Regions from separate parts of the Telluria sp. ZB2R32 genome, predicted to be linked through region 3. Evidence: predicted binding sites of a transcription regulator. Region 3 holds the regulator's gene; each other region holds the start of a gene.
The links. The regulator sigma-54, encoded in region 3, starts transcription at its own class of promoters, with help from an activator protein. The targets are predictions, from matches to a motif close to TGGCANGNAANCTGCTTT.
Positions count from the first base shown of each region.

Region 1: AC56LG_RS03140 (ANTAR domain-containing response regulator) is a predicted target of sigma-54. The motif match lies at 3,207-3,224, and genes of this name have one in related genera.
Region 2: pepA (flocculation-associated PEP-CTERM protein PepA) is a predicted target of sigma-54. The motif match lies at 1,559-1,576, and genes of this name have one in related genera.
Region 4: AC56LG_RS22520 (PEP-CTERM sorting domain-containing protein) is a predicted target of sigma-54. The motif match lies at 4,417-4,434, and genes of this name have one in related genera.

Region 1 covers NZ_JCASIG010000001.1:729,537-736,970, reverse strand. Annotated here, with positions in the region: gene AC56LG_RS03150 (hypothetical protein) at 1-304, opposite strand, end outside; gene AC56LG_RS03145 (S9 family peptidase) at 390-2,777, opposite strand; gene AC56LG_RS03140 (ANTAR domain-containing response regulator) at 3,235-3,882, shown strand; gene AC56LG_RS03135 (CmpA/NrtA family ABC transporter substrate-binding protein) at 3,901-5,043, shown strand; gene AC56LG_RS03130 (MFS transporter) at 5,419-6,711, shown strand; gene nirB (nitrite reductase large subunit NirB) at 6,729-7,434, shown strand, end outside.
Region 2 covers NZ_JCASIG010000003.1:30,893-38,326, reverse strand. Annotated here, with positions in the region: gene AC56LG_RS09515 (Dabb family protein) at 293-613, shown strand; gene pepA (flocculation-associated PEP-CTERM protein PepA) at 659-1,513, opposite strand; gene AC56LG_RS09505 (SRPBCC family protein) at 1,802-2,248, shown strand; gene AC56LG_RS09500 (VOC family protein) at 2,289-2,768, shown strand; gene AC56LG_RS09495 (DUF2760 domain-containing protein) at 2,949-3,539, shown strand; gene AC56LG_RS09490 (Hsp70 family protein) at 3,548-5,401, shown strand; gene AC56LG_RS09485 (Hsp70 family protein) at 5,398-7,434, shown strand, end outside.
Region 3 covers NZ_JCASIG010000007.1:205,224-212,657, forward strand. Annotated here, with positions in the region: gene AC56LG_RS20335 (enoyl-CoA hydratase/isomerase family protein) at 1-737, opposite strand, end outside; gene hpf (ribosome hibernation-promoting factor, HPF/YfiA family) at 850-1,206, opposite strand; gene AC56LG_RS20345 (RNA polymerase factor sigma-54) at 1,269-2,738, opposite strand; gene lptB (LPS export ABC transporter ATP-binding protein) at 2,765-3,526, opposite strand; gene lptA (lipopolysaccharide transport periplasmic protein LptA) at 3,526-4,137, opposite strand; gene lptC (LPS export ABC transporter periplasmic protein LptC) at 4,153-4,755, opposite strand; gene AC56LG_RS20365 (KdsC family phosphatase) at 4,791-5,333, opposite strand; gene AC56LG_RS20370 (KpsF/GutQ family sugar-phosphate isomerase) at 5,333-6,355, opposite strand; gene AC56LG_RS20375 (monovalent cation:proton antiporter family protein) at 6,441-7,434, shown strand, end outside.
Region 4 covers NZ_JCASIG010000009.1:129,579-137,012, reverse strand. Annotated here, with positions in the region: gene AC56LG_RS22540 (mechanosensitive ion channel family protein) at 1-208, shown strand, start outside; gene AC56LG_RS22535 (glucose 1-dehydrogenase) at 254-1,093, shown strand; gene AC56LG_RS22530 (penicillin-binding protein 1A) at 1,274-3,649, opposite strand; gene AC56LG_RS22525 (MarR family winged helix-turn-helix transcriptional regulator) at 3,810-4,304, shown strand; gene AC56LG_RS22520 (PEP-CTERM sorting domain-containing protein) at 4,470-5,069, shown strand; gene AC56LG_RS22515 (bifunctional diguanylate cyclase/phosphodiesterase) at 5,277-7,434, shown strand, end outside.

The DNA of each region.
Region 1 (7,434 bases), on a different contig from region 3:
CCGCCGCCCGCGGCGCGGCCTGCTCTTGCGTGCGCTCCGGCTGCGCTTGCGCTGCCGCCCTGGCGGTCCCCTTGCGCGCCGCTTTTCCTTCAGGCGCCGGCGCCGTCCCTGCCGCCTCGCTTTCCTGTGGCGCAGGCGCGCCATGGCGTTCGCTCAAAACCCGGCCCGGATCGATCTTGCCGGTCGACGGCAGCCCGACATAGGCGGGCGCATCGGCCTCGCCGCGGTGCTGGGCCTGGGCGGCGCCGCACAGGGCGGACACGAAAAGGAGGGAAAGGCGAAACGGCGGGCGAGGGAGCATCATGAGAGTCAATCGAAAGCTGAAACGAAAAAACGAAACCGAACAGTAAAACAAAAGGCGCCCCGCGGGGCGCCCGTTTGTTGGCGATTTACTGCTTGAGCGTACGCTCGAACAGTTTGAAGATGCGGCGGTACTGGTCGAACCAGCTCTCCGGCTGGGTGTAGGCATGGCGCTCGAGCGGGTAGCTCGCCAGTTCCCAGTTGTCTTTTTTGAGTTCGATCAGGCGCTGGGCCATGCGCACCGAGTCCTGGTAGAACACGTTGTCGTCGACCATGCCGTGCGCGATCAGGAGGTTCCCCTGCAGCTTGTCGGCGTATTCGATCGGCGACGAGATTTTATAGGCTTGCGGATCGAGGTCCGGCGTGTTCAGGATATTCGCCGTGTACTCGTGGTTGTAGGTGGTCCAGTCGGTCACCGGACGCAGGGCCGCGCCCGACTTGAAGGTCTCCGGCGCCCGCATCAGCGCCATGAAGGTCATGAAGCCGCCGTAGCTGCCGCCATAGATGCCGACATTGGCCGCATCGCCCTGGTGCTTGGCCACCATGTACCTGACGCCGTCCTGGTAGTCGACCAGTTCCGGATGGCCCATCTGGCGGTAGATCGCAGTGCGCCAGTTGCGGCCGTAACCCTGCGAGGCGCGGTAGTCCATGTCGAGCACGATGTAACCCCTCTCGACCAGCAGGTTGTGGAACATCTGCTCGCGGAAGTAGACCGGGAAGCGGTGATGGGTGTTCTGCAGGTAGCCGGCGCCATGCACGAACATCACGACCGGATATTTTTTACCGGGTTCCATCTGCGCCGGACGATAGAGTTTCGACCAGACCGGGTCGCCGCCGTCGCTCGATGGGACGGCCACGATTTCGGGTTCGATCCAGGTGCGCGCCTTGTAGTCGGCGGTGCGGGTGTCGGTCAGTCTGGTCGCCGCGCCGCCGCCGGCCGGCATGGTCGCCAGCTGCGTCGGCATGTAGCTCGACGAATAGTGCACCAGCAGCTTGCGGCTGTCCGGCGACAGGGTGAAGCGCTCGACGCCTTCCAGGTTCGTTACTTCGCGCGTGGCGCCGTCCTTGGCGTTGACGGCGCAGACTTCATAGGTGCCTGGATTCTTGCGGTTGCAGAGCATCCAGGCGGCGCTGCCATCGACGTTCCAGCGCACGTCGGTCGCTTCCCATTTGCCGCTGGTGAGCGCGCGCGGACGGCCGTCGACCGGCTGGGTGTACAGGTGCGCGTAGCCGCTTTCTTCCGACACGTACCAGAGCGTGCGGTTGTCCGGCAGCCAGCCGAAGTCGCTGTTGTCGTAGTTGACCCAGGCTTCGTCGCTGAGGCGGTGTTGCGGCTTGAGTTTGGCGGACGCCAGGTCGATGGTGGCGATCCAGCGGTCCTTGTTGTCGACGGCGCGCAGCATCACGGCGACCAGCTTGCCATCCAGGCTCCAGCGCACGGCGTCGGCGCGGTCGGCGATGCGCAGCGGGCGGTTGCCTTTCAAAGGATCGAGCTTGGCGTCGGCGCGCAGTTTGGCCAGCGGATCGGTTGCGATGCCGGGCAGGGCGTCGAAGGCGAGGTCCTGCACCTTGTTGGTGGCCAGGTCGATCAGCTTCAAACCATGCGCGGCCGGATTGGCGCGGCCCACGCGGGTGCGCTGGTCGTCCATCTCTTCGTAGCCGGACTCGGTCACGTAGCGCGGCATCTTGCCGACGCGTCCCTTTTCGGCGCCCTTGGCGGCGGTGACCACGACCAGCCAGCGGCCGTCCGGCGACAGCGCGCTGCCTTCGATCGTAACCTTGTCGCCCAGGTAGACCGGACTTGGCGCGCGGGTCGGATCGAAGCGGCGTTCTTCTTCGCTGCGCGCGCGGGCGGCGTCGCGGTCGTCTTTCGCGCGTTTCAGGGTCGTGATCAGGCGCAGCTGCATGTCGCGCAATGCGTCCGCGTCCGGCACTGCGGGGTCCTTGGCGGCGCGCGGCAGGGCGAGCGGCGCCTGCAGGCGGCTGCCGCGGTCCCAGCTGAACCAGTCGTGGCCGACGCGGAACTGCACGGCGCGCTCGTCGCTGGAATATTGCGGGTCTTCGGCCTTGACGCCGCGCGTGACCTGAACCAGTGCACCGCTTTTCAAATCGCGCTCGAACAGGTCGCCATTACGCACCATGATGGTGCGTGTATGCGCACGGTCGTAGACCACGGCCGGGCTGTCGAGATTGGCCAGCCCGGCGTCGGCTACCTTGCGTGCGCCGCCGGCGGCCGCAACGAAGGTATCGCGCAGCTGCGAGCCGGTGCGCTTCTGCTTGAAATACACGTCCTTGCCGTTCCAGCCCCACCATGCCTGTTCGACCGGATTGCCGATCCAGTCCGGATGGGCCATGGCCTGGTCGAGGCTGATCGGCGTGGGAGGGGACGTTGGCGCAGCCGTGGCCGTGGTTGCAGCGGGAAGCGCAATCAGCGCACAGAGTGGCGCGGCAAGGAAGGTCAGTGCAGGAAGTCGCATCGTGGAGTCTGGTGAGTGAGGAAATAGCTTTCTGGCTAGAAAGTGCGGATGCATTCTAGCGCAGTCACTCAGCAGCAGGGGGATTCCGGCGGCGATCAATAAAAAGCGGCCGCGTACCTTGGGGTACGGGGCCGCTGATGCGCGAGACGAGGTGCGGGTCAGGCGGGCTGCCCGGACTTGCGCGGTAGCAGCAGGGTGATGCGGACGATGACGGCGAGCGCGGCGACGCTGGCGTGGAAGTATTCGATTGGCGACATAGACATTTCCTGGTAAGTACGTTGATGTTGCGGTGCAGTATAAATGCCGTCAGGCTATAAAGGAACTTTCGGTTTGTGATGCATGCGATCAGGTTCGTGAATGTTCTGCCAGGAGACTTATTGCAGATATTGGCCGGAAGAATATCGCTTCTGTCGGAAACCGTATGAGAACTGGCGCGCTTCTTGCATTTGCGTCCAGCATGAAACGAGAAGAGAAGCGTGCCGACCCCTCACCCAGCCTGCGCATCGTCGTCGTCACCGGGGGACAGGTGGCCGCCGGTGACGCCGCCCTGGCCGCGCAGGCTTGCCGCAGCGCGGCGCTGCGCGTGGGCTTGCTGGAATCGGGCTACGACATCGTCGCCTCGCTGCCGCCGGACATCTTCCTGCCCGAGCGGATCGCCCAGCTGCAGCCGGACCTGATCATCGTCGACAGCGAGTCCGACGCGCGCGACGTGCTCGAACACATCGTGATCGCCACCCGCGACGCGCGCCGCCCGATCGTGCTGTTCACCGAAGACGACAGCGCCTCGACCATGGAAGCGGCGGTGGCGGCCGGCGTATCGGCCTACATCGTGGCCGGCCTGCGCGCCGAGCGCGTGCGCCCGGTATTGGACGTGGCGCTGGCGCGTTTCAGGCGCGAACAGAAACTGCTCGGCGAACTGGCCGACACGCGCCAGAAGCTGGCCGAGCGCAAGACGGTCGACCGCGCCAAGGGCGTGCTGATGGCGCGCCACCGCCTCACCGAAGACGAAGCCTACGGCCGCCTGCGCAGCCTGGCGATGAACAAGAACATGAGACTGGCCGAGATCGCGCAGCGCATCCTGGACGTCGAGGACTTGCTGGGCTGATCCGGCGAAAGGAAGCGCATGACTGACAAGGACGTGCACGTCGCCGGCTCGGACCGGCCCGAGAAAACCGTGCTGCGCATCGGCTTCATGCCGCTGGCCGATTGCGCGCCGCTGGTGATGGCGTCGGTGCTTGGCTTCGACGAGAAATACGGCATCGAACTGGTGCTGGAAAAGCAGCACTCGTGGTCCGCCATGCGCGACCGCCTGACGAACGGCGAGCTCGATGCGGCCCAGGCTTTATATGGCCTCCTGTACGGCCTGCAAATGGGGATCGGCGGCGCCGCGCGCGACATGGCGGTGCTGATGAACCTGAACCAGAACGGCCAGTCGATCGTGCTCGCACGCGCCATCGCCGCCGCCGGCGTCACGGACGGCGCCGGCCTGCGCGCGCTGATGCAGGCGCAGCCGCGCCGCTACACCTTCGGCCACACCTTCCCGACCGGGAACCACGCCATGTGGCTGTGCTACTGGCTGGCCGCCGCCGGCATCGATCCGATGACGCAGGCGCAGCTCGTCACCGTGCCGCCGGCGCAGATGGCGCCCAACCTGGAAGCCGGGCACATGGATGGCTTCTGCGCGGGCGAACCGTGGAGCCGGCGCGCGCTGATCGAGGCCAGCGGCGTGCTGGCCGCGCCCAGCAGCCAGGTCTGGCCGGACCACCCCGGCAAGGCGCTCGGCGCCCGCGCCGACTTCGTCGCGCGCCACCCGAACAGCTGCCGCGCGCTGGTGGCCGCCTTGCTGGAGACGGCGCGCTGGCTCGACGCTTCCCCGACCAACCGCGAAGCCGCCGCCGAAGTGCTGGCCAGCCCCGCCTGGGTCGGTGCCGACATCGCCCTCCTGCGCACCTGCCTGCTGCCGCGCCGCGCCGATTTCCCTGGCCTGCGCTTCTTCGGCGACGGCGAAGCGACCTTCCCGTGGCTGTCCGACGGCATGTGGTTCCTGACCCAGCAGCGGCGCTGGGGTTTGTTGCGCGAAGACCCGGCTTACCTCGATGTGGCCTGTGCGGTGAACCAGATCGGGCTGTATCGCGAAGCGGCGGCGCTGGCGGGAGTGGACGTGCCGTCGACGTTCATGCGCAGCAGTACATTGATGGATGGGCGGGTGTGGGATGGCAGCGATCCGGCGGGGTATGCGGCGGCGTTCGATATTCACCAACGCTGAGACACGGTAGGGTGGGCGCCCCGTGCCCACGCGGAACGACGCGCCAACGCGACGCATGCTTCACGCGTGGGCACAGGGCGCCCACCCTACGGTCAAGCACCTCGATGCCATCAGAGTGCGCCGTTCCGCATCATTAACGCGCATTGTGCACTGCAATAGAGCGTCTTCCTTCAAGCCGCTGCGCCGCACGCCCCGCACCAAGTCTGGCACGCCTCTTGCAATTACTCCAGGCAGGATCAACGGCGATCCCTTCAGCTACAAACATTGAAAAGCGCAGGTCCAACGCTGGACCCGCATCCGGACAACGGCGTCCGCCTCCCTGGTACCACCACCACGGGACGCGGACGCCTTTTTGTTTTCAACCCGAGGGATACCATGGCCAGCAAAGCGAGCAGCATCAGACTCACCGACTTCCACACGCCCCAGATGCGGGCCTTCCACCTGACCTGGGTGGCGTTTTTCATCTGCTTCTTCGCCTGGTTCGCCTGCGCCCCGCTGATGCCGGTCATCAAAGGCGAGTTCGGCCTGTCGGTGGCGCAAATCGCCAACATCAATATCGCCGCCGTCGCCATCACGATCCTGGTGCGCCTGATCGTCGGGCCGCTGTGCGACCGCTACGGCCCGCGCAAGACTTATACGGGACTGCTTGCCCTGGGCGCGATTCCCGTGCTCGGCGTCGCCTTTGCCCAGAGCTATGAAAGTTTTCTCTTGTTCCGCCTCGGCATCGGTGCGGTCGGCGCCAGCTTCGTCATCACCCAGTACCACACCTCGGTGATGTTCGCCCCGAAGGTCGTCGGTACCGCCAACGCGGCCGCCGCCGGCTGGGGCAATGCCGGCGGCGGGGCGGCGCAGGCGGCGATGCCGCTGCTGCTGGGCGCGCTGCTGATGGCGGGCGTCTCCGAAACCCTGGGCTGGCGCGTCGCGCTGATCGTGCCGGGCGTGGCGATGCTGGTGATGGCCGTCGTCTACTGGCGCTATACCCAGGACTGCCCGGCCGGTAACTTCAGCGAGCTGCGCGCCGCCGGCATCCCCTTCGAGGGCGGCGGCAAGGGCGGCTGGGCGAGTTTCAAGGCAGCCTGCCGCAACCACCGCGCCTGGCTGCTGTTCGTCACCTACGGCGCCTGCTTCGGCATCGAGATCTTCATCCACAACATCGCCGCCATCTATTACGTCGATCATTTCGGCCTGTCGCTGAAAAGCGCCGGCATGGCGGCGGCCAGCTTCGGCCTGCTGGCGCTGTTCGCCCGCGCCCTGGGCGGCTGGCTGTCCGACCGCTGCGCCCTGCGTGGTGACCTCAACAGCCGCGTCACCGTGCTGTTCGTGCTGATGGTGGGCGAGGGCCTGGGCCTGCTGTGGTTCGCGAACGCCGACGGCGTCGTCTTTGCCTTGATTGCCATGCTGTGCTTCGGCCTGTTCACCCACATGGCCTGCGGCGCCACCTATGCGCTGGTGCCCTTCGTGGCGCCCACTGCGCTGGGCGGCGTGGCCGGCATCGTCGGCGCCGGCGGCAATGTCGGCGCGGTGCTGGCCGGTTTCCTCATGAAAGGGACGGGCGACGTGCGCGACACCCTGATGATCCTCGGCGGCCTGGTCGTCGTCGCCAGCCTGTGCGCACTCGGCGCCCGTTTCAGCAGTACCGCCACCGTCGCTGCAGCAGCGCGTGCTTGAGTAATCAGGAGAGCAATATGAACGTCATCGTCATCGGCCACGGCATGGTGGGCCACAAGTTTGTCGAATCCCTCGCTGCCGCCGCACCGCACATCCACATCACGGTGCTCGGCGAAGAGCCGCGCCCGGCCTACGACCGCGTGCACCTGTCCGAATTCTTCGCCGGGAAAACGGCGGGAGACCTGTCGCTGGTCGCACCCGGCTTCTTCGAGCGCGCCAACCTTGACCTGAAACTCAACGCTAAAGTCGTCGCCATCGATCGCGCCGCGCGCAGCGTCACGCTGGCAAGCGGCGAGGCGCTCGGCTACGACAAGCTGGTGCTGGCCACCGGATCGTCTCCCTTCGTGCCGCCCATACCGGGCCGCGAACGCGCCGACTGTTTCGTCTACCGCACCATCGAAGACCTGGAAGCGATGCGCGAATGCGGCGCCCGCGCGCGGACTGGCGTCGTCGTCGGCGGCGGCCTGCTCGGCCTGGAATGCGCGAAAGCCTTGCGCGACCTGGGACTGCAAGCGCACGTAGTGGAATTCGCACCGCGCCTGATGGCGGTGCAGGTCGACGATCCGGGTGCGCGCGTGCTGCGCGGGCGCATCGAGGAACTCGGCGTCACCGTCCACACGGGGAAAAACACGCTGGCGATCGTCGATGGCGAAGCGGGCACGCACCGCATGCAGTTCGCCGACGGCAGCCACCTCGATACCGACATGATCGTGTTCTCGGCCG
Region 2 (7,434 bases), on a different contig from region 3:
TCATACCGAGACCGCAGCGTTGAAGGACCGCAACCCAAAGGAGCGCTTGCGACCCAGCGGTGATCAAGTGAAGTCCCGCGATCCGTAGGGTGGACTCAAGAGTCCACCCTACGAACGTCGCGACGGATCACTGGCTGGTTGAATGCGTGGCGGCGCAAATGGCGCTGATCCACAAACTGAACAGGTATAGCCGCCCACCTTACGGGTCTGTGCATCGTTCACGAACCAGGCGCGTGCGCAAGCCGTTTTACAAGCCGTGTAAGATCGCGTATCCCTTCAACCCAAGCACACCATGACCGCCAATTCGTCCCCCACCCTGCGCCACGTCGTCCTGTTCGCCTTCAAGGACGACGCTACTTCCGAACAGATCGATACCGTCGTCAGCGACTTCGGCGCCCTCGCCCAGGCCGTGCCCGGCATCGTGGCCTACGAGTGGGGCACGAACGTCAGCCCGGAAGGCTTGAACGACGGTTTTACGCATTGTTTCACGCTCACCTTCGGCAGCAATGAAGACCGCGACGTCTACCTGGGCCATCCGGCGCACACCGCCTTTGTCGCCACGCTGGGTGTCTGCCTGGCGCGCTCGCTCGTCGTCGATTATTGGGCGAAATAAAAAAGAGCGGGCATGCCCGCTCTTCGTGACGCACCCTGCCGCAATTCAGACTTTCGCGGCGCGCTTGCGGCTCGCCATTCCCACGCCCAGCAAGGCAATGCCGAACAATGCCAGCGATCCCGGCTCCGGCACTTCGGACAGTTTGAACTGACCGTTATTGCTGACGAAGAAATAGGACGGGGTATTCGCGTAGGCCGTGCCATTGCAGCCATTGCCGGTGAAGCCGGCGAATTCGCAGGCGACTTCGCTCACCAGGGTGGTGGTCGGCTCGGCGACGGTGTTCGCGTTGGTAAAGGCAAAGGCCATGATCGTTTCCAGTGCCAGGTCTTCGCCGTTTTCGCGGAAGAAATAGCCGGAATCCAGAGATCCTGCTTCAGCCCGCGCGAACACGGTGACGCGGCCGTTATTGGTTGGCGACCCGCTTGCATCGACCTCGCCGCCACCGCCCGCCATCACGGTAAAGGTTGCGAACTCGTTGCCCAGGTCTGCGCCATACGTGCCCGCCGTGGTGCCGTACTGACCGGCCGTCGGATTCTGGAACATGCGGATGGTGCCACCGGTGAAGGTAAACTGGCCACCGAAGGTACCGGTACCGGTTGCATCGAAGGTCGCGGTGATGTTGCCACCCGGGTAGTTCACCGGAAACAGCTGGAAGTTGCTGTCCGCCTGAGCGATGTTGAACACCGCGTGTTCGGTGAACGAAAAGCTCGTACCGCCGCTGGGGTTAAGCTGGATGAAGGCATTGCCGTTCACGTCCAGGTATTCATTGATCGTCTGGCCGCCGGCGAAGCCGCCTCCGGTCGGATTGAATACCCAGTCGTTCAGGACAACTTCGGCATGGGCAACGCCCATCGATGTTGCAAGCGCAGCAGCACACGCCATTTTCTTCAAAAGTTTCATGACTGAATCCTCTTAAGTGGTTGATCAGGCACAGCACTCCATTTTTAAGCAACCTGCATACCAGTGTATTTACATCATTTAAAATCAATAGCTTGCGGATTATTGTTAACTCTGCATTGATAAAAATGTAAAGAATTTCGACGCCGCGGGCGGCGTCCACCCATCTTTCCGGCCGCGCCCGGCCAGCATTTTTATTACAAAAAACCGCGGCCCGATGTCGAATATCCGAAGCTGTATTCGTCGTACTGCCAGAGGGACGTCCTCTGCCTTTTCATAAGGAAACCGATCATGTCCACGAATACCGTCGAGCTGCACCGCGTGTTCAAGTCGACCGCGGACCGCGTCTACCGCGCCTTCACGACCCCGGATGCCTTTGCCAAATGGCTGCCGCCGCATGGCTACTTCGCCACCGTGCATGCCATCGACGTTCGACCAGGCGGGCGCTACCGGATGTCGTTCACGAACCTCACCACCGGCCACAGCGAAGTGTTCGGCGGCGAGTACCTGGAACTGGAACCCGGCAAACGCCTGCGCTATACGGCCGAGTTCGACGACCCGAAGCTGCCGGGCCGGATGCAGACCACGGTGACCCTGCGCGACGTGTTCTGCGGCGTCGACATCCACATCCGCCAGGAAGGCATTCCGGAGATGATTCCGGCCGAATCCTGCTATCTCGGCTGGCAGGAGTCGCTGCAGCAGCTCGGGCAACTGGTGGAAGCCGGGATCAAGGATTGAATCGCTCCCCGTATTGCGCCAACCAACAAGGAGACACACCATGACCAGCAAAAACACGATCTGCCTCTGGTTCGACGGCGGCGCACTCGACGCCGCCCGCTTTTACGCCGAAACCTTTTCCGACAGCGCCGTCACGGCCGTGCACCATGCACCGAGCGATTTCCCGTCCGGCAAAGAGGGCGACGTCCTGACGGTGCAATTCACCGTGCTCGGCATCCCCTGCCTCGGCCTGAACGGCGGCCCGCTCTTTCCCCAAACCGAAGCGTTTTCGTTCCAGGTCGCCACCGACGACCAGGCCGAGACCGACCGCCTGTGGAATGCGATCGTCGGCAATGGTGGCCAGGAAAGCGCCTGCGGCTGGTGCAAGGACAAGTGGGGGCTCAACTGGCAGATCACGCCGCGCGTGCTCACCGACGCCATTGCCAACCCCGACAAGGCGGTAGCAAGGCGCGCGTTCGAAGCAATGATGACGATGCGCAAGATCGACATCGCCACCATCGAAGCGGCAGTGCGCGGCTGAGACTTTCCGCTCCCTGCTTGCTTGTCAAGCATTGCATTCCTCATCTTGAGCAGCATATGAAGTGGCACGACGGCTGCCGCCCGGCGGCCGTCCGCGTGCCGGCCCCGTGGTCAAACTGGTATCATTCGCGTTTGTCCGGACCCAGGCCCCGACGCTCCCTACCACTACAGAACATCAAGAATGAGCACACCGACCCAACTGCCCTCTTTCTGGAGCCGGCTCTCCCTCGCCTTCGGCACCTTTTTCAAGACCGTCGGCGACGCCGAATTTGCCGCGCGCGTGCGCGATGACCAGGTCGGCCCCGTCGCTGCCCCGGCTCCTGCGTCGGCGCCCGCCCAGACGCCCGTCCCTGCCGCCGCGCCCGCCCCGGTCCCGGTCCAGCTGCGCGAAGCCACCCCGGACGCCGCCCTGCAACTGCTGACCCTGCTGCAGCGCGAAGCGCGCCTGATCGACTTCGCCCACGAAAACCTGGCGGCCTATGCCGACGCCGACATCGGCGCCGCCGCCCGCGTCGTCCACGAAGGCTGCGCGCGCGTACTGAAAGACCACTTCACGATCGCTCCCGTGCGCAACGAGGCCGAAGGGGCGCGCGTCACGCTCGAAGAAGGTTTCGATGCGGCCAGCGTGCGCCTGACCGGCAACGTGGTCGGCAAGGCGCCGTTCAAGGGCACCCTGAGCCACCGCGGCTGGAAAGCCACCGACGTACGCCTGCCGCAGCTGGCGAAGGAACACGATGCCAGCGTGCTGGCGCCGGCGGAGGTGGAACTGTGAGCGCCCCGATGAACGCCCCGGTGAGCGCCAGCTATGCCATCGGCATCGACCTCGGCACCACGCACAGCGCCTTGTCGTACGTCGACCTGGAAGCGAGCGACGGCGAGAACACCGCGCACGGCGTGCTGCCGATCCCGCAGCTGAGCGCGCCCGGCACCGTCGAGGCGCTGCCGCTGCTGCCCTCCTTCCTCTACCTGCCGCACCCGGACGAACTGGCGCCGGGCGAGCTGGCGCTGCCGTGGGGTTCGGAAGGCGATGCAGTCGCCGGCGAAATGGCGCGCAGCCGCGGCGCCACCACGCCGATCCGCCTGGTCTCTTCGGCCAAGAGCTGGCTGTCGCACCCGAGCGTGGACCGCCGCGCCGCCATCCTGCCGTCGGACGCGCCGGAAGAAGTCACGCGCGTCTCGCCGCTGGACGCCTCCACGCGTTACCTGCAGCACCTGCGCCGCGCCTGGGACAACGCCCATCCGGAAGCGCCGTTCGACCAGCAGCAAGTGACGGTGACGATTCCCGCCTCGTTCGATCCGGGCGCGCGCGAACTGACCGCCGAAGCCGCCCGCAACGCCGGCTATACTTCCGCTACGCTGCTCGAAGAACCGCAGGCGGCACTGTACAGCTGGATCCAGGGCAGCAACGGCGCCTGGCGCAAGCAAGTCAAAGCCGGCGACATCGTGCTGGTGGTCGACGTCGGCGGCGGCACCAGCGACTTTTCGCTGATCGCCATCCTCGAGCGCGACGGCAAGCTGGAACCGCACCGCGTGGCCGTGGGCGATCACATCCTCCTCGGCGGCGACAACATGGACCTGGCCCTGGCCCACCTGGTGGCGCGCAAGCTCGCCGCGAATGGCACCCAGCTCGACGCCTGGCAGATGCGCGCGCTGACCTACGGCTGCCGCGGCGCCAAGGAACACCTGCTGGCCGACGCGAATGCCACCACGTGGCCGATCGTGGTGCCGAGCCGCGGCTCGAAACTGATCGGCGGCTCGATCCGTACCGAACTCACCCGCGACGAAGTCACGACGTTCATTACCGACGGCTTCTTCCCGCGTGTGGAAGCGTCGGCACGCCCTGCCGTGCGCACCCGCGCCGGCCTGACGCAACTGGGCCTGCCGTATGCGCAGGATGCCGCCGTGACGCGCCACCTGGCCGCCTTCCTGGCGCGCCAGGCCGGCGCCACCGCCGAACTCGAAGGTTTCGCGGGCCGCGTGAGCGCCGACCACTCCTTCCTGCATCCGAGTGCGGTGCTGTTCAACGGCGGCGTGTTCAAGTCCGGCATTCTCGCCCAGCGCGTGATGGAGACCATCAACGACTGGCTCTACATGGAAGGCGCGGAACCGGCACGCATGTTAGAGGGCGCCGACCTCGACCTGGCCGTCGCCCGCGGCGCGGCCTACTACAGCTACGCGCGCCGTGGCGGCGGCGTGCGCATCCGCGGCGGCACGGCGCGTTCGTACTACGTCGGCGTCGAATCGTCGATGCCGGCGATCCCCGGCATGGAACCGCCGATCCAGGCGCTGTGCGTGGCGCCCTTCGGCATGGAGGAAGGGAGCGAACTCGAACTGCCGGGCCAGGAATTCGGCCTGGTGGTGGGAGAGCCGGTCCACTTCCGCTTCTTCGGTTCGACCACGCGCCGCCAGGATCAAATCGGCGAGGTGCTCGATTTCTGGGGTCCGGACGAGCTGCAGGAGCAAAACGAAATCCAGGCAACCTTGCCGGCCGATGGCCGCACGCCGGGCGACGTGGTGCAGGTCAAGCTGCATGCGCTGGCGACCGAAGCGGGCACCCTGGAACTGGCGGCGGTGGCGCGTGACGGCCAGCGCTGGAAAGTCGAATTCGACGTTCGCACCACGACCGAACAGTGACATCCTACCTGGTCAGTATCGACCTCGGCACCACCAACACGGTGCTGGCGTATGCCGCACCCGGTGCGGCGGAGGTCGAACTGTTCCCGATCGACCAGTTGGTGGCGCCCGGCGAAGTGGCCGGCGCGCCGCTGCTGCCGTCGAACCGTTATCACCCTGCTGACGAAGAACTCGGGCCCGGCCAGTTGCAGCTGCCCTGGCAGTTGGCCGACGTGGCCGGCCTCGAGCGCGTCGCCATCGGCCGCCTGGCGCGCAGCCTCGGTGCGGCGACGCCGGGCCGGCTGGTGGCCAGCGCCAAGAGCTGGCTGTCGCACCCCGGCGTCGACCGCATGGCGCCGATCCTGCCCTGGGGCGCCGAGCCCGAGGTGCCGAAGGTCTCGCCGGTGGCGGCCAGCGCCAGCTATCTGTCCCACCTGCGCGCCAACTGGAATATCCGCTTTCCCGGGCAGCCGCTGGAACAGCAGGAAGTCGTGCTCACCGTGCCGGCCTCCTTCGACGAAGGTGCACGGGCGCTGACGCTGGAAGCGGCGCGGCTGGCCGGCCTGCCGCGCCTGCGCCTGCTGGAAGAACCGCAGGCGGCGCTGTACGACTGGCTGTACCGCCACCGCGCCACCCTGGCCGAGGACCTGGCCGATACAAAGCTGGTGCTGGTGGCCGACGTCGGTGGCGGCACCACCGATTTCAGCCTGGTCAAGGTCGAACTCGTCGACGGCCAGCCGCAACTGACGCGCATCGGCGTCGGCAACCACCTGATCCTTGGCGGCGACAACATGGACCTGGCGCTGGCGCACCTGGTCGAGGCGCGCATGGCCGAACAGGATGGTACTCAGGCGCCGGCGCGCCTGTCGGCCGCGCGCCTGGCCCAGCTGACCGAGCGCTGCCGCGCCGCCAAGGAGCAGCTGCTGGCGAGCGACGCACCCGAGCAGGTACCCGTCACCCTGCTGGGTTCCGGTGCGCGCCTGATCGGCGCCAGCCGCAAGGCCGAACTGCGCCGCGCCGACATCGAACGCGTGGTGCTGGACGGCTTCTTCCCTCTGAACGAAGCGCAGGAAAGCGCGCGCCGTGCACGTGCCGGCATCGTCGAATTCGGCCTGCCCTACGCCAGCGACCCGGCCGTCACGCGCCACCTGGCCAGCTTCCTGCGCCAGCACGCGGCGGCGGCGCGCGCGGCGCTCGGCCTGGTGGAAGACGACGCCACACTGCCCGTGCCTGACACCTTGCTGCTCAACGGCGGCGTATTCCGCGGCGCCGCGCTGGCCGAACGCCTGGCCGCGACGCTGGAGAATTGGCGTGGGCAGCCGCTGCGCATCCTGCACAACCTCGATCCGGACGTGGCCGTCGCGCGTGGCGGCGTCGCCTATTCGCTGGCGCGCCAGGGCGCCGCGCCCGCCATCGAGAGCGGCGCGGCGAGGAGCTATTACCTGCTGCTCGAAGGCGAGCGCGCGCAGTCAGGCTTGCGCGCCGTGTGCCTGCTCCCGCGCGGCACGCCGGCCGCCACCGAAGTGCGCCTGCACGAACGCAGCTTTGCCCTGCGCCTGGGGCGTCCGGTGCGCTTTCACCTGGTCTCGACCGTGGCCGACGGCGGCGCCGCGCCACATGCCGGCGCACTGGTCGACCTGGCGCCGGAAGACGTCGTGCGCCTGCCGCCGATTGCGACCGTGCTGCGCGCTGCGCCCGGCGCCGCGCCGCGCAGCGAGATCGCCGTGCAGCTGGTGGCGTCGCTGAGCGAAGTCGGTTCGCTGGAAGTGCATTGCGTGGCCGAGGATGGCAGCGGACGCTGGCAGCTCGCCTTCGAACTGCGCGCCGCCGAGGGCGAAGAGGAAGCTGTCGAGACCGAGGTCCTGCCGCCGCAGACGGATGCGGCAATCGAGAAGATCGAACGTGTCTTCGGCACCCGCTCGAAAGCCGTCGACACCAGGGAAGTGCGCCAGCTGCGCGCCAGCCTCGAACACCTGCTCGGTCGGCGCGAAGGCTGGGCCACGCCGCTGTTGCGGCGCCTGTTCGACGCCTTGATGGAGCGATCGAAGGGACGG
Region 3 (7,434 bases):
GAACCGGCGCCGAAGTGCGTGTCAATCGCGGCGCGCTGCGCTTTCAATACGCTCTCCCCGACCTCGCTGGTAAAGCCCGCAGCAAAGGCACGGATCGCCTCGGCCAGCTGCGCCCCCGGCGTCGTCTCGATCAGCGCATGCAATTCACCCAGTTGCGCGCCCGGCACGAACACGTCGGCCAGGCCGACGTACAGCGCATCGGCCGCGCCGATCGTCAACCCCGTCAGGCCCAGATAATTGCCGAGCTGCCCAGGCGCGTGCGACAGGAAATGGCTGCCGCCGACGTCCGGGAACAGGCCGATGTTCACTTCCGGCATGGCCATCTTGGTGCGCTCGGTCACGATGCGCAGGCCGGTCTCCGGACCGCCCTGGGCGATCCCCATGCCGCCGCCCATCACCACGCCGTCCATGATGGACACGTAGGGTTTCGGATAAAAATGGATCAGGTGATTGAGTGCGTATTCTTCGGTAAAAAAGTCTTCCAGCAGCGCGCTGTTGGCGGTCGGGATGGCGTGGCCGGCCTCGTAAAAGAAGCGGATGTCGCCGCCGGCGCACAGGGCTTTTTCGCTGCTGCTGGCAAGTACCACGGCGGATACGGCCGCGTCGTCGCGCCAGGCCAGCAGGATGTCGGCCAGGCGCCGCACCATGGCCAGCGACAGGGAGTTCAGGGCTTTGGGACGGTCGAGCGTGATGATGCCGGTGCCGTTGGCAACGCGGGTCAGGACATGGTCGGTCATGGTCAGCAGGATGATGGGAGAGACATGCATTTTACCCAAGACACGGCAACGCTCCCACATATTGAAAAGGGCGCCGTGCGGCGCCCTCGTTCAGACGGTGCTCGGTGCGCGATCAGATCGCAGCAGCGGCCTCTCCGCCTTCAGGACGGCGCTTGAGCGCCTCGTGACTATGATTCTGCAGCATCGATTTGTACTTCATCACCTGGCGGTCGAGCCTATCCATCAACAGGTCGATCGCGGCATACAGGTCTTGCGCCACACTTTCCACGTGCACCGTCTTGCCCGACAGGCGCAGGTTGATCTCGGCTTTTTGCCTTTTGTCTTTTTCGGTGAGATTGTCGATCGCGAGGATGACATGGGAATCGATCACTTGATCGAAATGGCGGGTGATGCGTTCGAGCTTGTTCTGTACGTATTCACGGATGGCGGGGGTGACATCGAGGTGGTGGCCACTGATGGTGAGATTCATACACACTCCTTTGATAAATGCGCGGCACCGCCTGGCGCTTGGGACGCACGTGGGGGCCGCTGTTACAAGGATTTGCGGAGACTGACGGGAGGTATCTTGAGCGCCTCGCGGTATTTTGCAACCGTGCGGCGCGCAATGACCATGCCTTGTTCACCGAGCATTTCCGCGATCTTGCTATCGGATAATGGGTTCTTTGGGTCCTCTGCTCCTGTCAGCTGCGCAATGAGCGCCCGTATCGCCGTCGACGATGCTTCGCCCCCCGCTTCGGTGGCGACATGGCTTCCGAAGAAATACTTCAGCTCAAACATGCCGTGCGGGGTCAGCATGAATTTCTGAGTTGTTACACGAGAAATGGTGCTCTCGTGCAGACCCAGTGTATCAGCAATCTCGCGAAGCACAAGGGGACGCATGGCAACCGCGCCATGGCTGAAAAAGTTCTTCTGGCGCTCCACAATTGCCTGCGAAACACGCAGGATCGTATCGAAGCGCTGGCGCATGTTCTTGATGAGCCACTTCGCTTCCTGCAGCTGCGCGCTCATCTGCCCCTCGCCCTTGCCGCCCTTGAGCAGGTTGGCATAGACGTTATTCACGCGCAGGCGCGGCATCACGTCGTTGTTCAGCGCGACGCTCCAGCCGGTCGGCGTCTTGCGGACAATAACGTCCGGAACGACGTAATCCGAAGCGCTCGACGCAAACGCCGCGCCGGGGTGCGGATTGCACTGGCGGATCACGGCTTGCGCTTCGCGCAAGTCTTCGTCGTCGCAGTCGAGCGCCTTTTTCAGCTTGTTGAATTCGCGCTGCGCGAACCAGGTCAAGTAGCCCTCGACGATCTTCAGCGCCATGCGCCGCGTTACCAGCGGCACGCCCGGCATGCTGCGGATCTGCAGCGCCAGGCATTCGGCCGCGCTGCGCGCACCGACGCCGACCGGATCGAGGCTTTGCACCAGTGCCAGCGCGCAGCGCAGTTCCTCGATCTCGACCTCGAGTTCTTCGGGTAATCTCGCGTGGATTTCGTCGAGCTGTTCTTCGAGGTAGCCGTTGTCGTCGATGGCGTCGATCACCAGTTCGGCCAGGGCGCGGTCGCGCGCCGTCACGCCGGTCACGCGGATCTGTTCCGTCAGGTGCTCGCGCAGGGTGATGCCGATGGCGCCCAGTTGCGGACGGCCGTCGTCGTCGTTCTCGCTGTTGGACGTGCGCGTGCCCTCTCCCCAGTCGGCATCGGGCTCGCCGCGTTCGACGTCGCCGCCTTCGCCGCCATCGGCCGCGTCCGATGGGGCGGGCGCGTCTTCACCGTTCGGCGCCGGCGCCTCGGGCGCCTGCGCCGGAGCGTCGTTGATGGCGCCGTCGGCCAGCAGGCGCACCGAGTGGTCGAGCGGATCGTCGAGCCGTTCGAGCAAGGGATTGTCGGACAGGATCTGCTCGATTTCCTGGTGCAGTTCGAGCGTGGACAGCTGCAGCAGGCGGATCGACTGCTGCAGCTGCGGCGTGAGCGCCAGGTGCTGCGAGGTCCGGAGTTGCAGGGATTGTTTCATGGCGCTGTGTGTTCGCTGTGCTGTTCTTACATGCGGAAGTGTTCGCCCAGGTAGACGCGCCGTACCGACTCGTCGGCGATGATGTCGTCGGGGCGTCCCGACGCCAGCACGGCGCCCTGGTTGATGATGTAGGCGCGGTCGCAGATGCCGAGCGTCTCGCGCACGTTGTGGTCGGTGATCAGGACGCCGATGCCGCGCTCCTTCAGGAAGCGCACGATGCGCTGGATCTCGATCACCGCGATCGGGTCGACGCCGGCAAACGGTTCGTCGAGCAGCACGAAGCGCGGATTGGTCGCCAGGGCGCGCGCGATCTCGACGCGCCGCCGTTCGCCGCCCGACAGCGACAGCGCCGGGTTTTCGCGCAGCTTCTCGATCTGCAGTTCGGCCAGCAGGGAATCCAGGCGGTCGTTGATCGCAGCTTTGGTGAGCGACTTGCCGTTCTCGTCGTGCTGCAGTTCGAGCACGGCGCGGATATTGTCTTCCACCGTCAGCTTGCGAAATACCGAGGCTTCCTGCGGCAGGTACGACAGGCCCATCACCGCGCGGCGGTGAATCGGCAGGCTCGAAATGTCGGCGCCGTTGATCTCGATGGTGCCGGCGTCGGACGGCACCAGGCCGACGATCATGTAGAACGAGGTGGTCTTGCCGGCGCCGTTCGGGCCGAGCAGGCCGACGACTTCGCCGCAACCCACCTGGAGCGAAACGTCGCGCACGACCAGGCGCTTGCCGTAGCTTTTCTGCAGTCCCCGGACGACGAGGGTGCTGCGGCTGTCAGGTGCATCTTTCATTATTTCTTTCCTGCTGCCGGCGCCGCCGGGGTGGAACCAGCCGCTGCCGGTGCGGCGCCTGCCGCCGGTGCGCGGCGTGGTGCGATGATCAGGGTGCCGCGTCCGCCGCCCACCTTGCTTTCGCCACTGGCGTCGTTGCGCACGGTCGCCACTTCGCGGCGGCTGTCGTAGGCGATGTAGGCGCCATCGAGTTCGTTGGTCAGGCGGCCGTTTTCGAGCTGGCGCACGATCGCTTTCGAGAACAGTTTCACTACTTCCTGGCGCTCGTCGTATTCGATGCGTTCGCCCTGTCCTTCCATCCACAGGTCGGGGCCGCCGTCGCGCTTCTGGCGGAAGGTGGCGACCCGGCCCGGACCCGAAGTCAGGGTCACGCTCATGTAACCTTCAGGGGTTTCCTTGACCAGCGCCCGGTCCGATTTTAAAGTCAGCGTGCCGCGCGTGAGGATCACGTTGCCGGTCAGGATGCGCGTCTGCGTGACTTCATCGACATCGAGCGAATCGAAATTGATGACGGCCTGCTTGAGCGAGTCCGCGCGTTCGGCATGGGCCGGCGCCAGCGACAGCAGCGAAACGAAGGCGGCGGCAATCATGTTGTGAATGCTTTTTTTCATAGATGCTCGTTCCTGTTATTGGTTGGGTGCGCGCGCCGGGCGCGGCGGATAGACGATCTGGCCGCGCCCGCCGAGGTGCAGCTTCTGGGTCGGGTTCTCCGCCACCAGGCCGACCCCGTGCGCCGTGGCGGCGCCCAGCGTCATCTGGACCGGACGGCTGGTCTTGACGATCTCGTCGTCGACCAGCACGGTCAGCGCCTCGGTGCGCGCCTGCAGCGCTTCGCTGTTGGGCGTGGCCGGGCGCTTGAGGTCGACGTTGCCGATCAGTTCGACGCGGTTTTCGCCATGGTAGACCTGGCCGCGGTCGGCGTGCATGGTCATGCGCGGACGTTCCGGCGCCATGCTCTCGACGACCGGGCGAGTCACTTCCGAGACGTCGTTGTCGGGATGGTGCGCCAGGCGCGCGCCGGACATGACGTAGCGCGGTACGCCGTTTTCCGTCATGCGCACGAAACTGAAGTTCTCGACGATGTAGTCGGGTTCGTTCAGGTTGTTGGCCACACCCGGCCCGTCGTCGGAATCGAAGGCCTGCAACAGCCAGAAGCTGCCGAAGGCGAAGAACACCGCCGTCAGCATCAGCGCCAGCGTACGCCAGCGGTGCGCGGTGCGTTTGTTCACGTAGGTCGCCATTCGTTTATTTCACTCATGCGAACTCATTTGAAATACGGGGCCAAGGCCTGCTCGTAGGTACCCTGGGCACGCATCACCAGGTCGCACACTTCGCGCACCGCACCGCGCCCGCCGCCGGCTTTGGTGACGTAATGCGCGCGGTGCTGCACTTCCGGATGCCCGCTCGGCACCGTAACGGCAAAGCCGACTTTACTCAAGAGCGGCATGTCGATCACGTCGTCGCCGATGTAGCCGCACTGCTCGGCCGTGAGGTTCAGCTGCGCCAGCAGTTCGGCAAACGCGATGCGCTTGTCGTGGAAACCCTGCCAGACATGGGTGATGCCCAGGTCCTTTGCACGCGCGAGCACGATCGGCGATTTGCGCGCGCTGATGATGGCGGTTTCGACGCCGGTCTTTTGCAGCAGCTGGATGCCGAGGCCGTCGAGGACGTTAAAAGTCTTGGTGATCTCGCCGTCCGGGCCATAGGTCAGGCTGCCGTCGGTGAGGATGCCGTCGACGTCGAAGATCATGACCTTGATGCGCGCGGCGCGTTCGACGTGGGCCAGCGGAGTAAGGGAGTCAGCCATCAGATCACCTTTGCCCGGGTCAGGTCATGGATGTGCAGGGCGCCGACCAGCACGCCGTTCTCGTCGATCACCAGCATCTGGTTGATGCGGAATTCTTCCATGATCGCCACCGCATCGACCGCCAGCTGCTCGGGGTGCACGGTGCGCGCGCCGACGTGCATGACGTCGCGGATGGTCAGATTCGAAAAGTCCTGCACGCGTTCGATCAGGCGGCGCAAGTCGCCGTCGGTGAACACGCCGAGCGGCTTGAAGGCCGGGTCGACCACGGCGGTCATGCCCATGCCCTTCTGGCTGATCTCCAGCAGCGCGCGCGTCATTGGCGTGTCCGGGCTCACGGCGGGAATCGCTTCTCCGCTGCGCATCACGTCGCGCACGTGGGTCAGCAGGCGCCGTCCCAGCGCGCCGCCCGGATGCGAGCGCGCAAAGTCTTCTTCACGGAACCCGCGCGCATCGAGCAGGGCCACGGCCAGGGCGTCGCCCATGGCCAGCGTCACCGTGGTGCTGGCGGTCGGCGCCAGGTTCATCGGGCAGGCTTCCTTGGCCACCGAGATGTCGAGGTGGACGTCGGCAAGCAGCGCCAGGCGCGATTGCGGCTTGCCGGTCATGGCGATCAGCGGCGTACCCATGCGTTTGACGACGGGCAGAATGTCCATCAGCTCCGACGATTCGCCGGAATTCGAGATGGCGATGAACACGTCCTGCGCGGTCACCATGCCGAGGTCGCCGTGCGCGGCTTCGCCCGGGTGCACGAACATGGCCGGCGTGCCGGTCGAGGCCAGCGTGGCGGCGATCTTGCGCGCGATATGGCCCGACTTGCCCATGCCCGAGACGACCACGCGGCCGCTGCAGGCGTACAGCACGGCCACTGCGCGCACCAGGCTGTCGTCGGCGTCGAGCCGTGCGTGCAGCGCTTGAATGGCCTCGGCTTCGATCGCGAGGGTCTCGCGGGCCAGCGTCAATATGCGTCCCGCCTGGTTCTCGTCAAAACTGTTCAGCATTGTTTTTTCATCGGTTACACTCATTCTGGAAGTATAAACGAATTGCGAAAGCAAAAAACTTGCCAGACGTATCGAACAACGCTCCGTTCGTAGAAAGAGTACTCATCGTATGGCATCTGGCCTTGAACTGACCCTTTTGTTGCTCGGCAGCGCCGTTCTCGGCGTCGTCGTCTTCCGCAGCCTGCACCTGCCGCCGATGCTGGGCTACCTCGCCGTCGGGGTGCTGATCGGCCCGCACGCGCTGGGCCTGGCGGCCGAAACCGGTTCGACCCACGCGTTGGCCGAATTCGGCGTGGTGTTCCTGATGTTCTCGATCGGCCTCGAATTCTCGCTGGCCCAGTTGCGCGCAATGCGGCGCATCGTGTTCGGCCTGGGCCTGGCGCAGGTGGTGCTGACCATCGTCGCCACCGTCATCGGCGGCCTGGTGCTCGCCCTGTGGGCGCCGCAGCTGCACATCGGCTGGCAGGCCGCCTTTGCGCTGGGCGGCGCGCTGGCCATGTCGTCGACGGCGATCGTCGTCAAATTGCTGACCGAACGGCTGGAGCTGGAAAGCGAACATGGACGGCGCATCATCGGCATCCTGCTGTTCCAGGACCTGGCCGTGGTGCCGCTCTTGATCCTGATTCCGGCGCTGGCGAAGGACCCGGAGAACCTGGTGAAAACGCTGGCCTGGGCTGGCGTAAAAGCGGCGGCGGTGCTGGCGCTGCTGCTGTTCTTCGGCCAGAAGCTGATGCGCAGCTGGTTCACCCTGGTGGCCAAGCGCCGCTCGCAGGAACTGTTCATGCTGAACCTGCTCCTGGTGACGCTGGGCGCGGCCTGGATCACCGAACGCGCCGGCCTGTCGCTGGCGCTGGGCGCCTTTGTCGCCGGCATGCTGATCTCCGAAACCCAGTTCAAGCACCAGGTCGAGGAAGACATCAAGCCCTTCCGCGACGTGCTGCTCGGGCTGTTCTTCATTACCATCGGCATGCTCTTGAACATGCGGCTGGTGCTGCAGAACTGGTGGCTGGTGCTCCTGCTGCTGGCCGTGCCGGTGCTGCTGAAGTTCGCGCTGATCGCGGTGCTGGCAAAAATGTTCGGATCGAGCGACGGCGTGGCGATGC
Region 4 (7,434 bases), on a different contig from region 3:
CCTCGATGCTGATTACGGCCTCTACATGGATACCCAGCAGGCCGTGATCCTGGCCTCGATGCAGATGTTTGCCGAACTCGGCATCTCGACCGCCCCGCGTGCGCAGCAACTGCTGCTGCAGGAAGCGGTCGAACCCGGAGCGCCCGAGGTGCCGCACGAGCGCGTGCGTCACCCGGCCACCCTGCGCAGCCTGCCGAAAGGGGCCTGACAAGCCAAGGGCTGCGCGTCACCACCACTTGAATGAGGAATTGCGATGAACCAGCCCAAGCAACAACAGCAGCCGCCCGGCCACGAGTCCGAACTCACCCCGAAAGCCGACCACGGCGAAACCAGCTACCGGGGCTCCGGCAAGCTGGCCGACAAGGCGGCCGTGATCACCGGCGGCGACAGCGGCATCGGCCGCGCCGTGGCGATCGCCTTTGCGCGCGAAGGCGCAGACGTGCTGATCGCCTACCTGGACGAGCATGACGATGCGCAGGAAACCGCGCGCCTGGTCGAGGAAGCCGGCCGCCGCGCCGTGCTGGTGCCGGGCGACCTGGCCGCGCCAGGCCACTGCCGCGCCATCGTCGAGCGCGCCGTGCAGGAATTCGGACGCATTGACGTGCTGGTGAATAACGCCGCCTTCCAGATGACGCGCAAGTCGTTGGAGGAGATCCCGGACGAGGAATGGGATTACACCTTCCAGGTCAACATCACGGCGATGTTCCACATCTGCAAAGCCGCAGTGAAGCACATGGCGCCCGGCTCGGCCATCATCAACACCACTTCGATCAATTCCGACAATCCCAAGCCGACGCTGCTGGCCTATGCCGCGACCAAGGGCGCGATCGCGAACTTCACGGCCGGCCTGGCCCAGTTGCTGGCCGAAAAAGGCATCCGCGTGAACTCGGTGGCGCCCGGCCCGATCTGGACGCCGCTGATCCCGTCGACCATGCCGCCGGAAGAAGTCGAGAGCTTCGGCCAGCAAGTGCCGATGAAGCGTCCCGGCCAGCCGGCCGAAGTGGCGCCGGTGTACGTGCTGCTGGCGTCCGACCAGGCAAGCTACATCTCCGGCGCGCGCATTGCGGTGACGGGCGGAACACCGATTTTGTAAAAGTCACATCCGCGTAGGGTGGGCACTCGGTGCCCACGCGGTCGTACCCATGCATGCCGCAACGTGTTCTGTGCCCGCGCACGGTCGAATCATGATGACACGGTGCGCTCCCGATGCGGACGATAAAAATGGTGCGGTCCGCACCGGCACGAACGCGTGGACTCGGGAGTCCACCCTACGTTAAAACATCGGCGTCGGCACCGGCTGCGGCGGTGGCGGCGGCACGCCTTCCATCGGCGCGTCGATGACTTCGACGGCTTCGTCTTCGACGGCTTCTTCTTCCTGCGGCTGTAAGTCGGGCTGGGCCGGCATGCCTTCGATCAGGTCGCCCGGCTCGATGAACTCTTCTTCCGGTTCCTCTTCACGCGGACGCGGCGGCGCCGGTGGGCGGCCGCCCGGGAACAGGGCGTCGCGGTCGATCTTGCCGCCATCGAGGGCGCTCTTGAAGAAGTCGCCGACCAGCAGGATGGCGTTGTGGCCGCCCTGCCCCCAGTAGCTGCTGCGCATGGTCACGCGGTTGTCGTTGAAGCCGACCCAGGCCCCGGCCACCAGGTTCGGATGCATCAGGATGAACCAGCCGTCGGCATTGTTCTGGGTGGTGCCGGTCTTGCCGGCGACGTCGCCGTTGATGCCGAAGCGGTAGCGCACGCCGGTGCCGGTGCCGCGGTTGACGACGCCGCGCAGCATGTCGATCAGGGTCAGGCTCGACGCCTGCGACATCGCGCGCTCGGGGCGCACGTTGGCGAAGTCGGCGATCACGTTGCCGTCGCGATCAAGGATGCGGCGCACGAACACCGGTTTGCGGTACTCGCCCTGGGCGGCGATGGTGGCGTAGCTGCTGACCATCTCCAGCAGGGTCACCGGGCTGGTGCCCAGCGCCAGCGACGGCACCTGCTGCAGTTTGCTCTGGCGTACGCCCAGGTTCTGCGCCAGTTTCACCACCGGCGGCAAGCCGACGTCGCGCATCACCTGGGCCGTGATCGTGTTCTTCGAGAACACCAGGCCGTCGCGCATCGTCATCTGGCGCCCGGTCGTTCCCGACATGTCGGTCGGGCGCCAGACGGTGCCGTCAGCGGCGCGGATGTCCATCACCGCGTCGACGTAGGGCTGCTCGGGCGGGATGCCGTTTTCCAGCGCAGCGCCATACACGAAGGGCTTGAAGGTCGAACCAGGCTGGCGCGCGGCCTGGGCCACGTGGTCGTACTGGTCGCGCGCGAAGTCGCGGCTGCCGACCCAGGCTTTGACTTCGCCGGTCGCCGGATCGATGGCGACGAAGCCGGCTTCCAGGCGCGCCTTCGATTCGCGCAGCTTGCGCATGAAGTCGCGGTCGCCCTTGATGCGTTTCAAGGCCGCGGCCGGCGCCTCGCCGCCGTCGACCGCCTTGCGGTAGGCCGCGCTCTCGCGCACGAAGGCATCGAGCTGGGCGCCGTGGGTATGCCAGTAATAGTCGAATGCCTTGACGCTGGAACGCATCGCCGTGTAGGTGCCGATCGAGCTCGAACCCGGCAAGCCCGGATTGGCCCACTCGACGTCGGCCACGGCCTGCAGCGCGCCCGCCTGCTTCTCGACGGCGCGCAGGGCCGCTTCCTGCAGGCCGGCGTCGAGCGTGGTCTGCACCACCAGGCCGTCGAGCGCCAGGTCGTAGTCGTTTTCGTCGGCCCATTCGAGCAGCCACTTGCGCACGTGCGCCGTGAAATGGTTGTCGCGGCCGCTGCGTTCGGCCAGGCGCTCGAAGTCCAGGCGCAGCGGGCGCTTCTTCAAGGCGGCAAGGCGCGTTTCATTGAAGGCGCCATGCTTGGCCATCTGCCCCAGCACCACGTTGCGGCGCGCCAGCGAGCGCTCCGGGTTGGTCACCGGGTTGTAGTAATAGGTCCCCTTCAGCATGCCCACCAGCGTGGCCGCTTCCAGCACGTCGAGCCTCAAGGCCGGTTTGCCGAAATAGGTGCGCGCGGCCATCTCGATGCCGCGCGCGTTGTACAGGAAGGGCACCGTGTTCAGGTATGCTTCCAGGATCTCGGTCTTGCTGTAGGTGTTCTCGATCTTGATCGCGGTGATCAGTTCCTTGAGCTTGCGGTTGATGCTGCGCGCGCGCCCGATCTCGTCCGGGAACATGTTGCGCGCCAGCTGCTGGGTGATGGTCGAGCCGCCCTGGGCGTCGCCCTTCAGGCTGGCCAGCAGGGCGCCGGCGATGCGCGTGAAGTCGACCCCGTGGTGTTCGTAGAAGCGGTGGTCCTCGGTCGAGATCAGGGCTTTCACCACGTGCGGCGACACCTGCGACAGCTTGACGCGCTCCTGCAAGCCTTGCTCGAAAGTGCCGAGTTCCTTGCCGTCGGCGGACAGGATGCGGCTCGGGCGCGCGCTGCTGACCTGCTTGAGGTCGTCGATGCCGGGCGTGAGCGGGATCAGGACGATCAGGTAGACGACCAGGGCCGCGGCCAGCGCCGCCAGCGACAGGCCGCCGACGATCAGCGCCTGCTGGTGGCGCGGGCGTCCCTCGATGAAACCGTGTGCCCGGCGTACGCCCCTGCGCGCTCTTCCGCCTGCGCTGCCGAACAAATCCCTTGCCTGCTGCCGAATGCCACTCTCGGTCTTCTCGTCCTGGTCCACTGGTTTCCTTGCTGGGTTGATCCTTTATCCGCCAAGTATAGCCGACCGCGCCGCCGCACAGGACAGCACGCTCCGCGCGGCGCCCTGCCCTTTCCGCTATGATGGCGGCATGTCATTAGCGTCTCCCTCCACCGAACTGCCCGATCCCGATCCAGCCACGCGTGTCCTGCGCCAGTTCCGGATCGTCTTCAACTCCGTGAAAACCCATTTCCGCCAGGTCGAGCGCGAGGCCGGCCTCGGCGGCGCGCAACTGTGGGCGCTGTCGGTGATCGCGCAAACGCCGGGCATCGGCGTGACCGACCTGGCGCGCGCACTGGATATCCACCAGTCCACCGCCAGCAACCTGGTGCGCACCCTCACCGGGCGCGGCCTGATCTCGGCCGCGCGCGAAGGCGCCGACCGCCGCGGCGTCGCACTGCGCGCGCTGCCCGCCGCCGACGAATTGCTGCAGCGCGCGCCGCTGCCGTTTGCCGGGGTGCTGCCGGACGCGTTGTCGAGCCTGGACGAGGCGACCCTGCGGCGGATGGAAGCGGACCTGGCGCGCCTGATCACGCTGCTGGCCGCGGACGAAGCCGGTGCACAGGTGCCGCTGGCGCACCTTTGATTGGCTCGAACCCGGTCTGTTACGGCTATTTTTGTCGAAAACTTTTACAGTAGGAAACAATATTAATCAGGATAACAACTTAACTGCTTGAATAGCCAGAATATTTTCCATTTGGCATGAACATTGCTTTATATCAAACATTATTTCCCAACTTGGAGTTTAGTAATGTTCGTTAAAACCTTGTTCACCGCCCTCGCCCTGTCCGCCACCATGGGCGCTGGCGCTGCCCCTATTGTCAACGGCAGTTTCGAAGCCGGCCTAGCCAACTGGAGCACCAACGGCAACGTCGATACCGCCTACACCGGCGGCGGTTCTTACTTCGGCGCGGGCAACCCCGCAGAGAACGGCAATTTCGCCGTCGCGTTCAACGGCGGCGACAGCGCCCCGACCGGTAGCATCTGGCAGCGCTTCGCCACCACAACCGCCGCGCAATACACGGTAAACTTCGACTTTGGCGCGACCAGCTGCGTCATCAGCTGCGGCCAGTCGCTGCTGGCTTCGATCCTCGGCGCCGACGGCAGCACCGTCCTGGCCTCGACGACCGTTTACGGCGCTTCGAACGGCGCCCTCGGCAGCTTCAGCCTGGACTTCGCCGCCAACGGCACCAGCACCACGCTGCGCTTCTCCGACCTGGCGACCAACCAGACCGTATCGATCGACGGCGTGCTGGACAACGTCAGCGTGAACGCCGTCCCCGAGCCGGCATCGCTGGCCCTGCTGGGCCTGGGCCTGGTCGGCTTTGTCGTCCGCCGCCGCCGCGCCTGATCATTGCCGGTGCGGCCTGGACCAGCCGCAGACACAAAAACCCGCTGCGGCGGGTTTTTTTTCGCTTCCACGAGACCGGCGCCATGGCCCATACCGACTACCAGGCGAGCGTGGAGCAACCGTGGCGCCAAGTAAACAGTTACGGTGAGATAAATAGGCGGCCGCCGCGTTTAACGCTATGATGATAATTGCTCTTAAGTAATTTTAATGCAAGCCGCATTCATGCCACGCCAGCACCTGACCAGACCGCTTCGCCCGGTTCGCACCTTGCTGAACCGCCTTGTGCTCGCCTGCCTTCTCCCGGGCATTGTCGGCAGCGCGATCTTTTTGCTTGTCGAGTATCGCGAAGAGCGCGCGCGCCTGCGTCAGGAGACGTCGGATATCGCACGCTCGCTTGGCAAGGAGATCGATACCCATATCCTGCGTACACAAGCCCTGGCCCTTGCACTCAGCCGCGCCAAAGGCCTGTCATCGAACGATATCGGCGCATTTGCAGCCCGTTCCGCCCAAGCCATTTCCGCTGCGGGCCTGGGCAGCAACGTCGCGCTGTACACAAAGGATGGCAGCCGCTTGCTCGGCATTTCGCAGCAAGGACGCGCCGCGCTCCCAAGCGCCGCCGGCGCCGCGGCGGCGTCCCAGGTATTCCGCTATGGAAAGCCTGTTATCTCCGACTTCCATCACGACAGTGCAGCAGGCGCCAGCTTCATCGTCGCTCACGTTCCGGTGATGCGCGAAGGCCGCATCGTGTATTCGCTGGGGATCGACATTCCCTCCAGCCGGCTCAATGCGATGCTGGTCGCCCGAGACCTGCGCCCGGGATGGCTCGCCAGCCTGATCGATCCGCGCGGCCTGATCGCGGCGCGCAGCCGCAACCAGGCCCTGTTGGGCCAGCGCGCTTCAGACAACCTGCGCGCTGCGATTGCGCGGCACGCCGCCGGTACGCTCGACACGGTCACGCGCGACGGTGTCCCGAACCTTACGGCTTTCTGGCGTTCGCCGCAGACCGGCTACACGACCATCGTCGGCGTGCCGCGCGCGGACCTGATCGCTCCCCTGCGCTGGAAACTTGCTGTGCTTGGCGCCACTGTCGGGCTCCTGTTCGCCGCGGGGATGCTGCTGGCGCGACGCGTGAGCCGGCACATCGCAAACTCTTTCCATGCGTTGATCGCACCGGCGACAGCGCTCGGCGCCGGCAAGCCCTTGGCAATGGCGACGGTTCACCTGAGCGAGAGCGCCGAAGTCGGCGCGGCGATCGAGCGCGCAGCGACGCTTCTGGAGGAACGCGAGGCCGCGTTGCGATTACAGCAAGAGGAGCTGGAACAGTTCAAGTTTTTCAGCGAGCATGCCAACCAGATGCTGCTGCTGGTGGATCACCAGGGCAGGCTCCGCTACGCCAACCGGATGGCGCGTGCGCGCCTGGGCTATACGGACGATGAGCTGATGGATATGACGCTGTTCCGGATCGACCCAGCAACCAGCGTCGAGAGCCTGCAGGCGGTATTTGCACAGTGCCGCGTGGCGCCACCCCCTCCTTTCGAACGCGTCTTGACCTGCAAGGACGGGTCGACCTTTCCGGTCGAAATCAGCGCGACCGTATTGCAGCACCGCGGCGAATGGCTGATGCACGCGGCCGCGCGCGACATTGCCGAGCGTCGCAAGGCCGAGCAGGCCGTACGCTGGGCAGCCACCCACGATGCGCTGACAGCACTGGCCAACCGCAGCCATGCCCTGGAATTTTTGCAGCGACACCTCGAACAGGTGCGTGCCGGCGCAGCCGGCGGCGCGCTCCTGTGCATCGACCTCGACCGCTTCAAGCCGGTCAACGACCTGCACGGGCATGAAGCAGGTGATCGTGTCCTGCAAGAAGTGGCGTTCCGGGTCAAGTCCTGCCTGCGTGCGCACGACTTGCTGGCGCGTTTCGGCGGCGACGAATTCATCGCCATACTGGTCAACCGCGGAACGAGCCCACACCAGGCCGACGACATGGCGCGCGCCATCATCCGGTCGATCGAGGGCCCGATCCGGGTCGGCAAGATCGAGGTCAACCTGTCAGCTTGTATCGGGATCAGCCGATTCCCCGAACACGGCAAGGTACCCGGCGCCCTGGTGCACGCGGCCGACATGGCCATGCTGCAAATGAAGCGGCAAGGTGGCCGCGGCTTCGCCCACTACGCACCGGAGATGGACGACCGGGCTCGGTTCGTCCTGAATGTCGAGCGCCGCCTGCAGGCCGCAATCGACCAGGGGGGGCTTGCCCTGCACTACCAGCCAATCGTCGAACTCGACAGCGGCGTCATGGTCGGAATCGAGGCACTGGTACGACTTGAAGACGGCATCAGTCCCGCCCTCGGGCCCGCCGCCTTCG